Linked DNA regions of Puniceibacterium sp. IMCC21224. Each later gene encodes a partner of the first gene's protein in a complex. Links are inferred from orthologs where the notes say so. Each region holds a gene or a part of one and is shown on either strand. Other genes may lie near its edges.

Region 1 (3,646 bases):
TCTCTACATCTGAGGCCATCTTTGCTGAACGTAATGCAATCAATGCGTGTTTTCGACTTTTCGACGCAGACGGCGATTGCCCATTGTCATCCGCCCGCCGCTGGCTTTATGCTTGTCCACAGGATTTTGCATTATGGTGCAGGCCGCACAAGTTTCGCTGGACAGACACGGGGCAGGACATCCTGACCGCTGGACAGACCTATCAGGCCGCAAGGCCGCCAAATTCGCCCGGCTGCTGCAATGCATCAGGCATCACATGGGCGCAACCGGATCACGATCTTGGTTTGCGTCGGAGAAGAACCGCGATGAAGCGCGCCACCTTTGAGAGGCAATACGCCATGGACCCCGGGTCCGTGCATGCCCGTGCGCCTTTGTTCGCCCAGACAAGTCACCACCTTTCCGCGTCGCGCCCCTTTCTAAGGTCCGGCGCGCGTCTGGTGTGCAAACGGAAAACATGCCCAAGAAAATGCTTATCGACGCCACCCACGCGGAAGAAACCCGCGTTGTGGTGGTGGATGGAAACAAGGTCGAGGAATTCGATTTTGAATCTGAAAACAAACGCCAGCTCGCTGGTAACATCTACCTTGCCAAGGTAACCCGGGTCGAACCGTCGCTTCAGGCCGCGTTTGTCGATTACGGCGGAAACCGCCACGGTTTTCTGGCTTTTTCGGAAATCCACACCGATTATTATCAGATCCCCATTGCCGACCGTCAGGCGTTGATGGAGGAGGAGCAGGCCTATGCCGAAGCTCAGAATCGCGACGAGGACGAGGAAAAGCCGAAAGCCCGCTCGCGCAGCCGTTCCAGGTCGCGCAGTACCACCAAACCCGCCAGCACCACGAGTGATGACAAGACCACGACACAGGATGTCGCGGAAGAAATCACCGGGATGGAGACCATCGATCTGGACGACGATGTCGCCGCCGATGACGAAGGACTGTCGCCGATGGAGACGGTGGCCGACACCCCCGTCGCTGAGCCTGCAGATAATCCTTCGCAAGAGAGTAATGCTGCAGACGAGAGCGCCTCTGTGGCGGACGAGTCTCAGGCTGAAGCATCCGAGGGGGATGCCGCCAGCCCATCTGCTGATCCTTCGGCACGGGATGAAAGCATCGAGTCGGTCGCGGATGACGACACCGAAGAGGATCTTCGCCCGGTGCGCAAACCGCGCCCGCGTCGCTACAAGATTCAGGAAGTCATCAAGGTTCGCCAGATCCTGCTGGTGCAGGTCGTCAAGGAAGAGCGTGGCAACAAAGGCGCCGCACTGACCACTTACCTCAGCCTTGCCGGTCGCTACTGCGTCCTGATGCCCAACACGGCCCGTGGCGGCGGTATCAGCCGCAAGATCACCAATGCCGCTGATCGCTCCAAGCTCAAGGAAATTGCCCAGAGCATCGAAGTCCCCAAAGGTGCCGGCCTGATCGTGCGCACCGCCGGTGCCAAGCGCACCAAGACCGAGATCAAGCGCGACTACGAATACCTCCAGCGCCTATGGGAACAGATCCGCGAATTGACACTGAAGAGCATCGCGCCTGCCAAGATTTATGAAGAAGGCGACCTGATCAAGCGCTCGATCCGCGATCTCTATAACCGTGATATCGACGAGGTCTTTGTCGAGGGCGAACGCGGCTACCGCATCGCCAAGGACTTTATGAAGATGATCATGCCGTCGCATGCCGTCAACGTGAAGCATTACCGCGAGTCGATGCCGCTGTTCGCGCGTTATCAGGTGGAAAGCTATCTCAGCTCGATGTTCAACCCGACGGTGCAGTTGAAATCCGGCGGCTACATCGTGATCGGTGTGACTGAGGCGCTTGTGGCGATCGACGTCAACTCGGGTCGCGCCACCAAGGAAGGTTCGATCGAGGATACCGCGACCAAGACCAACCTGGAAGCCGCCGAAGAGGTCGCACGACAGTTGCGTTTGCGCGATTTAGCTGGTCTGATCGTTATCGATTTCATCGACATGGACGAGCGCAAGAACAACCTCGCCGTCGAGAAAAAGATCAAGGACAAGCTCAAGACCGACCGCGCCCGCATCCAGGTTGGTCGCATCAGCGGTTTTGGTCTGCTTGAAATGTCGCGCCAGCGTCTGCGCCCCGGCATGATCGAGGCGACCACCGCACCATGCCCGTCTTGCCATGGTACGGGTCTCATTCGGTCGGACGACAACCTTGCCCTGCAAGTGCTGCGTCAGATCGAAGAGGAAGGTGTGCGCAAGCGGTCGCGTGAGGTGCTGATCAAATGCCCGGTCGGTATCGCCAATTATCTAATGAACCAGAAGCGTGAGCACATCGCTCAGATCGAACTGCGTTACGGTATGGCCGTGCGGATCGAAGGCGATCCGCATCTGGTCAGCCCGGATTTCTCGATGGAGAAGTTCAAGACTGCGACCCGCTCGGTCCCCGAAGTGTCAGCGCATGTTGTGTCGGTCGACACCTCGCTGATGGATCAGATCGACGAAGACAACAACTATGACGACGATGACGTGCCGGACGCCGAACTGGTCAGCGAAGAGCTCGAGGCTGAGACCGCGAATGAAACCGGTTCCGTGGCCCAGGACGCCAATGGCGACGAAGGCAAACCCAAAAAACGTCGCCGTCGGCGGCGTCGCAGTCGTGGCAAGTCGGCTCAGGAGGGGGATGACGCGTCGAATGCGGACGAGTCCGGATCGGACGCGCCCGAGGCTGATCAACCCGCAACGGCAGATGTCGCGTCTGAGGAAACCCCTGCGGCGGATACCGGGCCGGTTGAGGCGCCGACTGAGGCTGTTGAACCGGTCGCAGAGCCCGAAGTAAAGCAGGCAGAGCCAGTAGCGGAAGAAGAGGCGCCAAAGCCGAAACCCCGGACACGGTCGCGGTCGCGTAAAAAGCCGGTTGCGGCAGAAGATGCAACACCAGACGAGGTGACTGCCAGCGGCGAGGTTGACGATGCACCCGCGGCCAAGCCGAAGCCAAAGCCGCGCACGCGCAGAAGCAAGAAAGCCGCTGAGCCCGTTGTTGAGCCAGTCGCGGAGATTGCAGTGGACGCGACCACAGAGCAACCGGCGATAACTTCCTCCGAAGAGCTGGTGCGCGTCGAGGCGGATGACGTTCAAAAGCCAGAGCCGGTGGCAGAAGTGTCGGCAGATCCCATTGCCGAGGCTGCGCCGGAACCCGTCCCTGAGGCGGCATCCGACCCGGTCGTCGAGTCCGAGCCGACGACGCAGACCAAAGCCGACCCTGAACCGGTTATGCAACCCACAGCTGATGCAGCGCCAGTAGTCGACGCGGATGCGGCCCCGGAACCTGCGGCCCCGGAACCTGCGGGCGCGACTCCTGAACCGGCGGTCGCAGAGGCGGAACCTGACAGAGAGCTTGAGGCGGCTGAGGTCAGCGACGAGGCAGACGACACCAAGCCGAAGAAACGCGGCTGGTGGTCGATGGGACGCTAAGACGCGCCAAGAGCGATTCAAAAAACGCCCCGGCACTGTGTCCGGGGCGTTTTTGCATTCTGCGAGTGTTGTTTTGCGCAACCCTCTCGCGCGGCGGGAATGAGCTGTCAGCCGCCTTTGCGAATGATCCAGACCGTGTCGGTCCCGTCCTGGGTGCTGCTGTCCAGTGCATGACCTGCCTCGGCGCAGAAATGCGGGACGTCAATCACTGCG
Region 2 (3,007 bases), 1.9 Mb from region 1 along the record:
AAACTCGCGTAAAATCGCAGCGGAATAAAGGTAAGGTCGGGCAAACATTGTGTCATCTTGACGGCTGCGGTGCGACTGCCCTTTCCTGAGGTTGTTTCAGACGGTTGCTGCGTTCGGGTTGCGCTTTCGCCGAATGGTTTGGTGATCAAGCTGTCAGCTGCCAATGGCCGGACGCGGCAGATGTGCTGATTTCGCTGCCACCTTACCTGTTTCAAATCCCCCCAATCTGCTGTAAGGGCCAGCCATCTGAGACGTGGCGCGCGGGTCCCCGCGCCGTGAGAGAAATGATGATGGGGTCGGCGGCAATGGGGCCGCCATTTGGAACGGGAGACCCGGAGGGCCGGGCTTGCTCCCTTACAGGATACGCTAGATGTTCAACGTTACGACGAAATCCATGCAGTGGGGCGAAGAGACGCTGACACTGGAAACGGGCAAGGTTGCCCGTCAGGCCGACGGTTCGGTTATCGCCACTCTGGGCGAAACCTCTGTCATGGCCAACGTGACCTTTGCCAAAAAGGCAAAGGAAGGTCAGGACTTTTTCCCGCTGACCGTCCACTACCAAGAGAAATACTATGCCGCCGGTAAAGTGCCGGGTGGGTTCTTCAAGCGCGAGGCGCGCCCGACCGAGAAAGAGACGCTGACCGCGCGTCTGATCGACCGTCCGATCCGCCCGCTGTTCGTACCCGGCTTCAAGAACGAAGTTTTGGTGATGTGCACCGTACTGTCCCACGATCTGGTCAATGACCCGGACATGGTTGCGATGATCGCTGCCTCGGCCGCACTGACGATTTCGGGCGCACCGTTCCGGGGGCCAATCGCCGGCTGCCGCGTGGGTTATGAGGGTGGCAACTACATCCTGAACCCCGAAATCGACGACATGCACAAGCTCAAGGACAACCCCGATCAGCGCCTTGATCTGGTTGTCGCCGGCACCAAAGACGCCGTGATGATGGTCGAATCCGAAGCGTACGAGCTTACCGAAGAGGAAATGCTGGGTGCGGTGAAATTCGCCCACGAGCAGATCCAGCCGGTTGTAGACCTGATCATCGACTTGGCCGAAGCCTGCGCGAAAGAGCCGTTCGATTTCCAGCCTGCCGATTATTCCGACCTGTTCGCGGCTGTCAAAGCCGCAGGCGAAGACAAGATCCGCGCCGCTTACGCGATCATGGACAAGCAGGAGCGCACAACCGCCCTGTCCAACGCCAAGACCGCCATCAAGGACGCCCTGACCGAAGAGCAGCAGGCGGACGAGAACCTCGGCACCGCCATGAAGAAGCTCGAAGCGTCGGTTCTGCGCGGTGACGTGGTCAAATCCGGCAAGCGGATCGATGGTCGCGCTCTCGATACCATCCGTCCCATCGTTTGTGAAACCGGCCTGCTGCCGCGTACGCATGGTTCGGCTCTGTTCACCCGTGGTGAAACGCAGGGTCTGGTTGTGACCACGCTGGGCACCGGCGACGATGAGCAGATGATCGACAGCCTGCAGGGCATGTACAAGTCGAACTTTCTGCTGCACTATAACTTCCCCCCCTATTCGGTTGGCGAAGCGGGTCGCGTGGGCCCTCCGGGTCGTCGTGAAATCGGCCATGGTAAACTTGCCTGGCGCGCGCTTCAGGCGGTTCTGCCTGCGGCCACCGATTTCCCCTACACCATCCGCGTGGTGTCCGAGATCACCGAATCCAACGGCTCCAGCTCGATGGCGTCGGTCTGCGGTGGATCGCTGTCGATGATGGATGCAGGTGTGCCGCTGAAATCCGCCGTGGCTGGTGTGGCCATGGGTCTGATCCTCGAAGAGGACGGATCCTACGCGGTTCTGTCCGACATCCTGGGCGACGAGGATCACCTCGGCGACATGGACTTCAAGGTTGCAGGTACCGAAAACGGTATCACGTCGTTGCAGATGGACATCAAGATCGCTGGCATCACGCCCGAGATCATGGAAAAGGCACTGGCGCAGGCCAAGGCCGGTCGTCTGCACATCCTGGGTGAAATGTCCAAAGCTCTGACCGGCGCGCAGGAATTCAGCGTTCACGCACCGCGCATCGAGACGATGCAGATACCCACCGACAAGATCCGTGAAGTCATCGGATCGGGCGGCAAGGTCATCCGCGAGATCGTCGAAGTGTCGGGTGCCAAGGTCGATATCAATGACGAAGGCATCATCAAGATCGCCTCGCCCAACGGCGAAGCCATCAAGAAAGCCTACGACATGATCTGGTCCATCGTAGCCGAGCCCGAAGAGGGTCAGGTCTATGACGGCAAGGTCGTGAAGATCGTCGATTTTGGCGCCTTCGTGAACTTCTTTGGCAAACGTGACGGTCTGGTGCACGTGTCCCAGATCGAAAACCGCCGCCTGAACCATCCGTCGGATGTGCTCAAGGAAGGTCAGGACGTAAAGGTCAAGCTGCTGGGCTTTGATGATCGCGGCAAGGTTCGCCTGTCGATGAAGGTCGTCAACCAGGAGACCGGCGTCGAGATGACCGCCGAAGAGCAGAAAGAAGCCGCCGAAAGCTGATCGGCTTCAACATATGAAAACGAAAAAGCCCCCGCCGTTACGCGGGGGCTTTTTTGTTCAGGGTCATCCCAAGGAACTTGCGGTGCGTTAGACTTCCTGAGCGGCGATCGAATAGACAAAGCTCGCCGGGTCGAGTTCGTCTCGGCGTATCCCGCCAATTTCGGCCTGCGGGTACATCAGGAATGGTAGGCGGTCCGCGTCCGATCCGGGCAAGTCGACGTCATGGGCAAAGTTCAAGGCGACCCAGTTGCCTTCCCAGGCGCCGAACAGTTCGTCGCGGACATCCTGCACTTCGGGATCGCCCAGCGACAGCGTCTTGGGTGGTTCTTCGAGCACGACCTTTCGCACATCTGCCGGATCGACCGGCACCCAGCCGTGGCCTTCCAGAAATACGTCCGCGCGGCAGTGCTGTGCCTTGGTGATGTCGCTCGACCCCGCGCCAAGGCTCTTGTAGCCAAAGGCCGACGGCGCAACGCGAAGCCCGTAAACGTC
Region 3 (2,979 bases), 360 kb from region 1 along the record:
CCGATTGCCCATATACCGTTGCACCCCATGCCCCACGCGTGATTTTGGAAGCAAACGCGGTCTCCGTGACCCACGGTGCATGCTGCACCGGTCAATCTGCTCACGCGGCAGAAGAGATCCGTTGAAGGCCACATGACCCGTGCCCGACCATAAGTCAAGCCAAGAGACAGTGACTCTGACGCATTTGTGGTGTTGGCCTCACCCCTCAGGAGTCGCTAAACCAGTAAAACGACGCGCGCGAGGATTCCATGACCGACACCATCACCAGCCGTTGCGAAGCCAATGGCCTGCGCATGACCGAACAGCGCAGAACCATTGCGCAGGTTCTGGAAGAGGCAACCGATCATCCGGATGTCGAGGAACTTTATGCCCGCGCTTCGGCACGTGATGACCGGATCTCGATTGCCACGGTTTACCGCACGGTCAAGCTGTTTGAAGAGGCCGGGATCCTTGAACGGGTTGAATTCGGTGACGGGCGCGCGCGTTACGAGGATGCAGAACGCGAACACCATGACCACCTGATCGACATGCATTCGGGCAAGGTGATCGAATTCGTCGACCCCGAGATCGAGGCGCTTCAGGAACGGATAGCGCGCAAGCTCGGCTATACCCTCAAGGGGCACCGGATGGAACTGTATGGTGTTCCTCTCAAGAAACCCTGAATCGCCACGAAATGAAGGCGCGCACGCGCCCTGTTAGCGCTAACCGTCCAGTTTACTTTCCGTTGCGGCCTGCTATACGAAATCTAACGCTCAGACATCCAAAAGGGACGATCCCATGAGTACTATCATCGACATCCACGCCCGCGAAATCCTTGACAGCCGGGGCAACCCCACAGTCGAAGTTGACGTGACACTCGAAGACGGAACCATGGGCCGGGCGGCTGTGCCGTCGGGTGCGTCAACCGGCGCCTACGAGGCGAACGAACGCCGCGACGGCGACAAATCGCGCTATATGGGCAAAGGCGTGCTCGAGGCTGTCGCCGCCGTGAATGGCGAGATCGCCGAGGAACTTCTGGGCATGGATGCCACCGAACAGGTCGCCATTGACTTGTCGATGATCGAACTTGACGGCACCGACACCAAATCCCGCCTTGGTGCCAATGCTATCCTGGGCGTCTCGCTTGCTGCGGCAAAGGCCGCCGCCGAATTTAACGGGCTGCCGCTATTTCGCTATGTTGGCGGCACGTCGGCGCGCATGCTTCCGGTGCCGATGATGAACATCATCAACGGCGGCGAACATGCTGACAACCCGATCGATATTCAGGAATTCATGATCATGCCTGTGGCCGCCGCGAACATTCGCGAAGCGGTGCGCATGGGCTCTGAGGTGTTCCACACGCTGAAAAAGGAACTGTCCGCCGCTGGTCTGTCCACAGGTATCGGCGACGAAGGTGGCTTTGCCCCGAACCTTAGCTCTACCCGTGATGCGCTCGATTTCATTTTGAAATCCATCGAAAAGGCGGGCTACAAGCCGGGTGAGGAAATTTACCTCGCGCTGGATTGCGCCGCGACCGAATATTACAAGGGCGGCAAGTACGAGATGAAGGGCGAAGGCAAATCGCTGACGTCCGACGAAAACGTGGCATACCTCGCACAGCTCTGCGCCGACTACCCGATCATCTCGATCGAGGATGGCATGTCCGAGGATGACTGGGATGGCTGGAAGGCACTGACCGACGCACTGGGTGACAAGATCCAGCTGGTGGGTGACGATCTGTTCGTGACTAATCCGGCCCGTCTGGCGATGGGAATCGAGAAGGGCTGTGCCAACTCCATGCTGGTCAAGGTCAACCAGATTGGCACCCTGACCGAGACGCTAAAGGCGGTAGACATGGCCCATCGCGCCCGCATGACCAACGTGATGTCGCACCGTTCCGGTGAAACCGAAGATGCCACCATCGCCGACCTCGCCGTGGCCACCAACTGCGGCCAGATCAAAACCGGTTCTCTGGCCCGCTCTGACCGGCTGGCCAAATATAATCAGCTGATCCGAATCGAAGAGATGCTGGGAGAAACGGCTGAATTTGCTGGAAAATCCATTCTCAAGTAAAGTGAGTGCGCGCGGGCAGTCGTTCGCGCGCCTAACCTGCCCACGATGACAAATCCCTTAATCCACGCGGCGCAAAGCGACACCGAACTGGCCGCCGTACGTGAGCTGTGCTGGCGATACCGTGCGCATCTGCTTACCCATGACGGTGCGATGCGCGTGCTGACGGACACGTTTTATCCGGAACACGACTATGCGTCCCTGCTGACCCGGATCGACGAGGAACATGCGCCACCTGACGGGGCGCTATTGCTCGCCAGCTCTGGAACCCAATTTTTGGGCTGTGGGATGTACCGCCGGTTTGATGCCACGAGTTGCGAGATCAAGCGCGTCTATGTCGATGATGCGGCGCGGGGAATGGGGTTGGGACGTGCGCTGATGCAGGCACTTTTGGATCAGGCGCGGGTCGCGGGCTATACGACTGCGCGGCTCGATACGATGAAGTCACTTTTGGGGGCACGGGCGCTTTATAATACCCTCGGGTTTCGCGAAACCGGACCGTACTATGATGTCCCAGATGTCGCGCGCGGCCATCTCTGTTATTTTGAGTATGATCTGACCCTCGACTGAGCGGGTCAAAAGGGCTCAGCTGCCCGGCTTTGGCGCAGGTTCCTGATATATGCCCTGCTCTTTGAGGGCGTCTATCACCTCTTTCGGCATATATGTCTCATCGTGTTTGGCAAGGATTTCAGTGGCTTCAAAGGTTCCGTTCACGTATCGACCTGTGCCAACCATCCCCTGTTTCTCATCAAAAAGATCAGGCAGCACACCCGAATAGACCACAGGCACCGAAGCACCGCCGTCCGTCACAATGAACCGGATCTCGGCCCCCTGACCGCGCAGGAGCGACCCTTCTTCAACCAGCCCTCCAATGCGAAACACCTCGGATGGGCTCGGCGGCGTTTCCATCACCTGGCTGGGCGAGCGGAA

What was found. Proteins that work in one complex are often made in the same cells at the same time.
Region 2: the proteins of IMCC21224_RS08925 (region 1) and pnp are in contact, whole or in part, in a cryo-EM structure (PDB 9QH0), measured with the Escherichia coli proteins. The link is inferred for Puniceibacterium sp. IMCC21224 from one-to-one orthologs.
Region 3: the proteins of IMCC21224_RS08925 (region 1) and eno are in contact, whole or in part, in a solved structure (PDB 2FYM), measured with the Escherichia coli proteins. The link is inferred for Puniceibacterium sp. IMCC21224 from one-to-one orthologs.

What each region holds. Positions count from the first base shown.
Region 1 is NZ_LDPY01000001.1:1,942,456-1,946,101, forward strand. Bases 58-3,633 are described here. They hold IMCC21224_RS08925 (ribonuclease E/G), read left to right. Parts: upstream 58-454; coding sequence 455-3,433; downstream 3,434-3,633. Other genes in these bases: IMCC21224_RS08930 (sulfurtransferase TusA family protein), read right to left, coding at 3,541-3,633. Also shown: more of IMCC21224_RS08930, read right to left, coding at 3,634-3,646. UniProt on the Escherichia coli protein: Endoribonuclease that plays a central role in RNA processing and decay. Required for the maturation of 5S and 16S rRNAs and the majority of tRNAs. Also involved in the degradation of most mRNAs.
Region 2 is NZ_LDPY01000001.1:3,851,435-3,854,441, reverse strand. The notes cover bases 6-2,942. They hold pnp (polyribonucleotide nucleotidyltransferase), read left to right. Parts: upstream 6-370; coding sequence 371-2,515; downstream 2,516-2,942. Other genes in these bases: IMCC21224_RS17950 (transglutaminase-like domain-containing protein), read right to left, coding at 2,603-2,942. Outside these bases: more of IMCC21224_RS17950, read right to left, coding at 2,943-3,007. UniProt on the Escherichia coli protein: Involved in mRNA degradation. Catalyzes the phosphorolysis of single-stranded polyribonucleotides processively in the 3'- to 5'-direction. Also involved, along with RNase II, in tRNA processing.
Region 3 is NZ_LDPY01000001.1:2,303,629-2,306,607, forward strand. The notes cover bases 6-2,914. They hold eno (phosphopyruvate hydratase), read left to right. Parts: upstream 6-777; coding sequence 778-2,052; downstream 2,053-2,914. Other genes in these bases: IMCC21224_RS10630 (Fur family transcriptional regulator), read left to right, coding at 249-662; IMCC21224_RS10640 (GNAT family N-acetyltransferase), read left to right, coding at 2,098-2,619; ccmE (cytochrome c maturation protein CcmE), read right to left, coding at 2,635-2,914. Also shown: more of ccmE, read right to left, coding at 2,915-2,979. UniProt on the Escherichia coli protein: Catalyzes the reversible conversion of 2-phosphoglycerate (2-PG) into phosphoenolpyruvate (PEP). It is essential for the degradation of carbohydrates via glycolysis.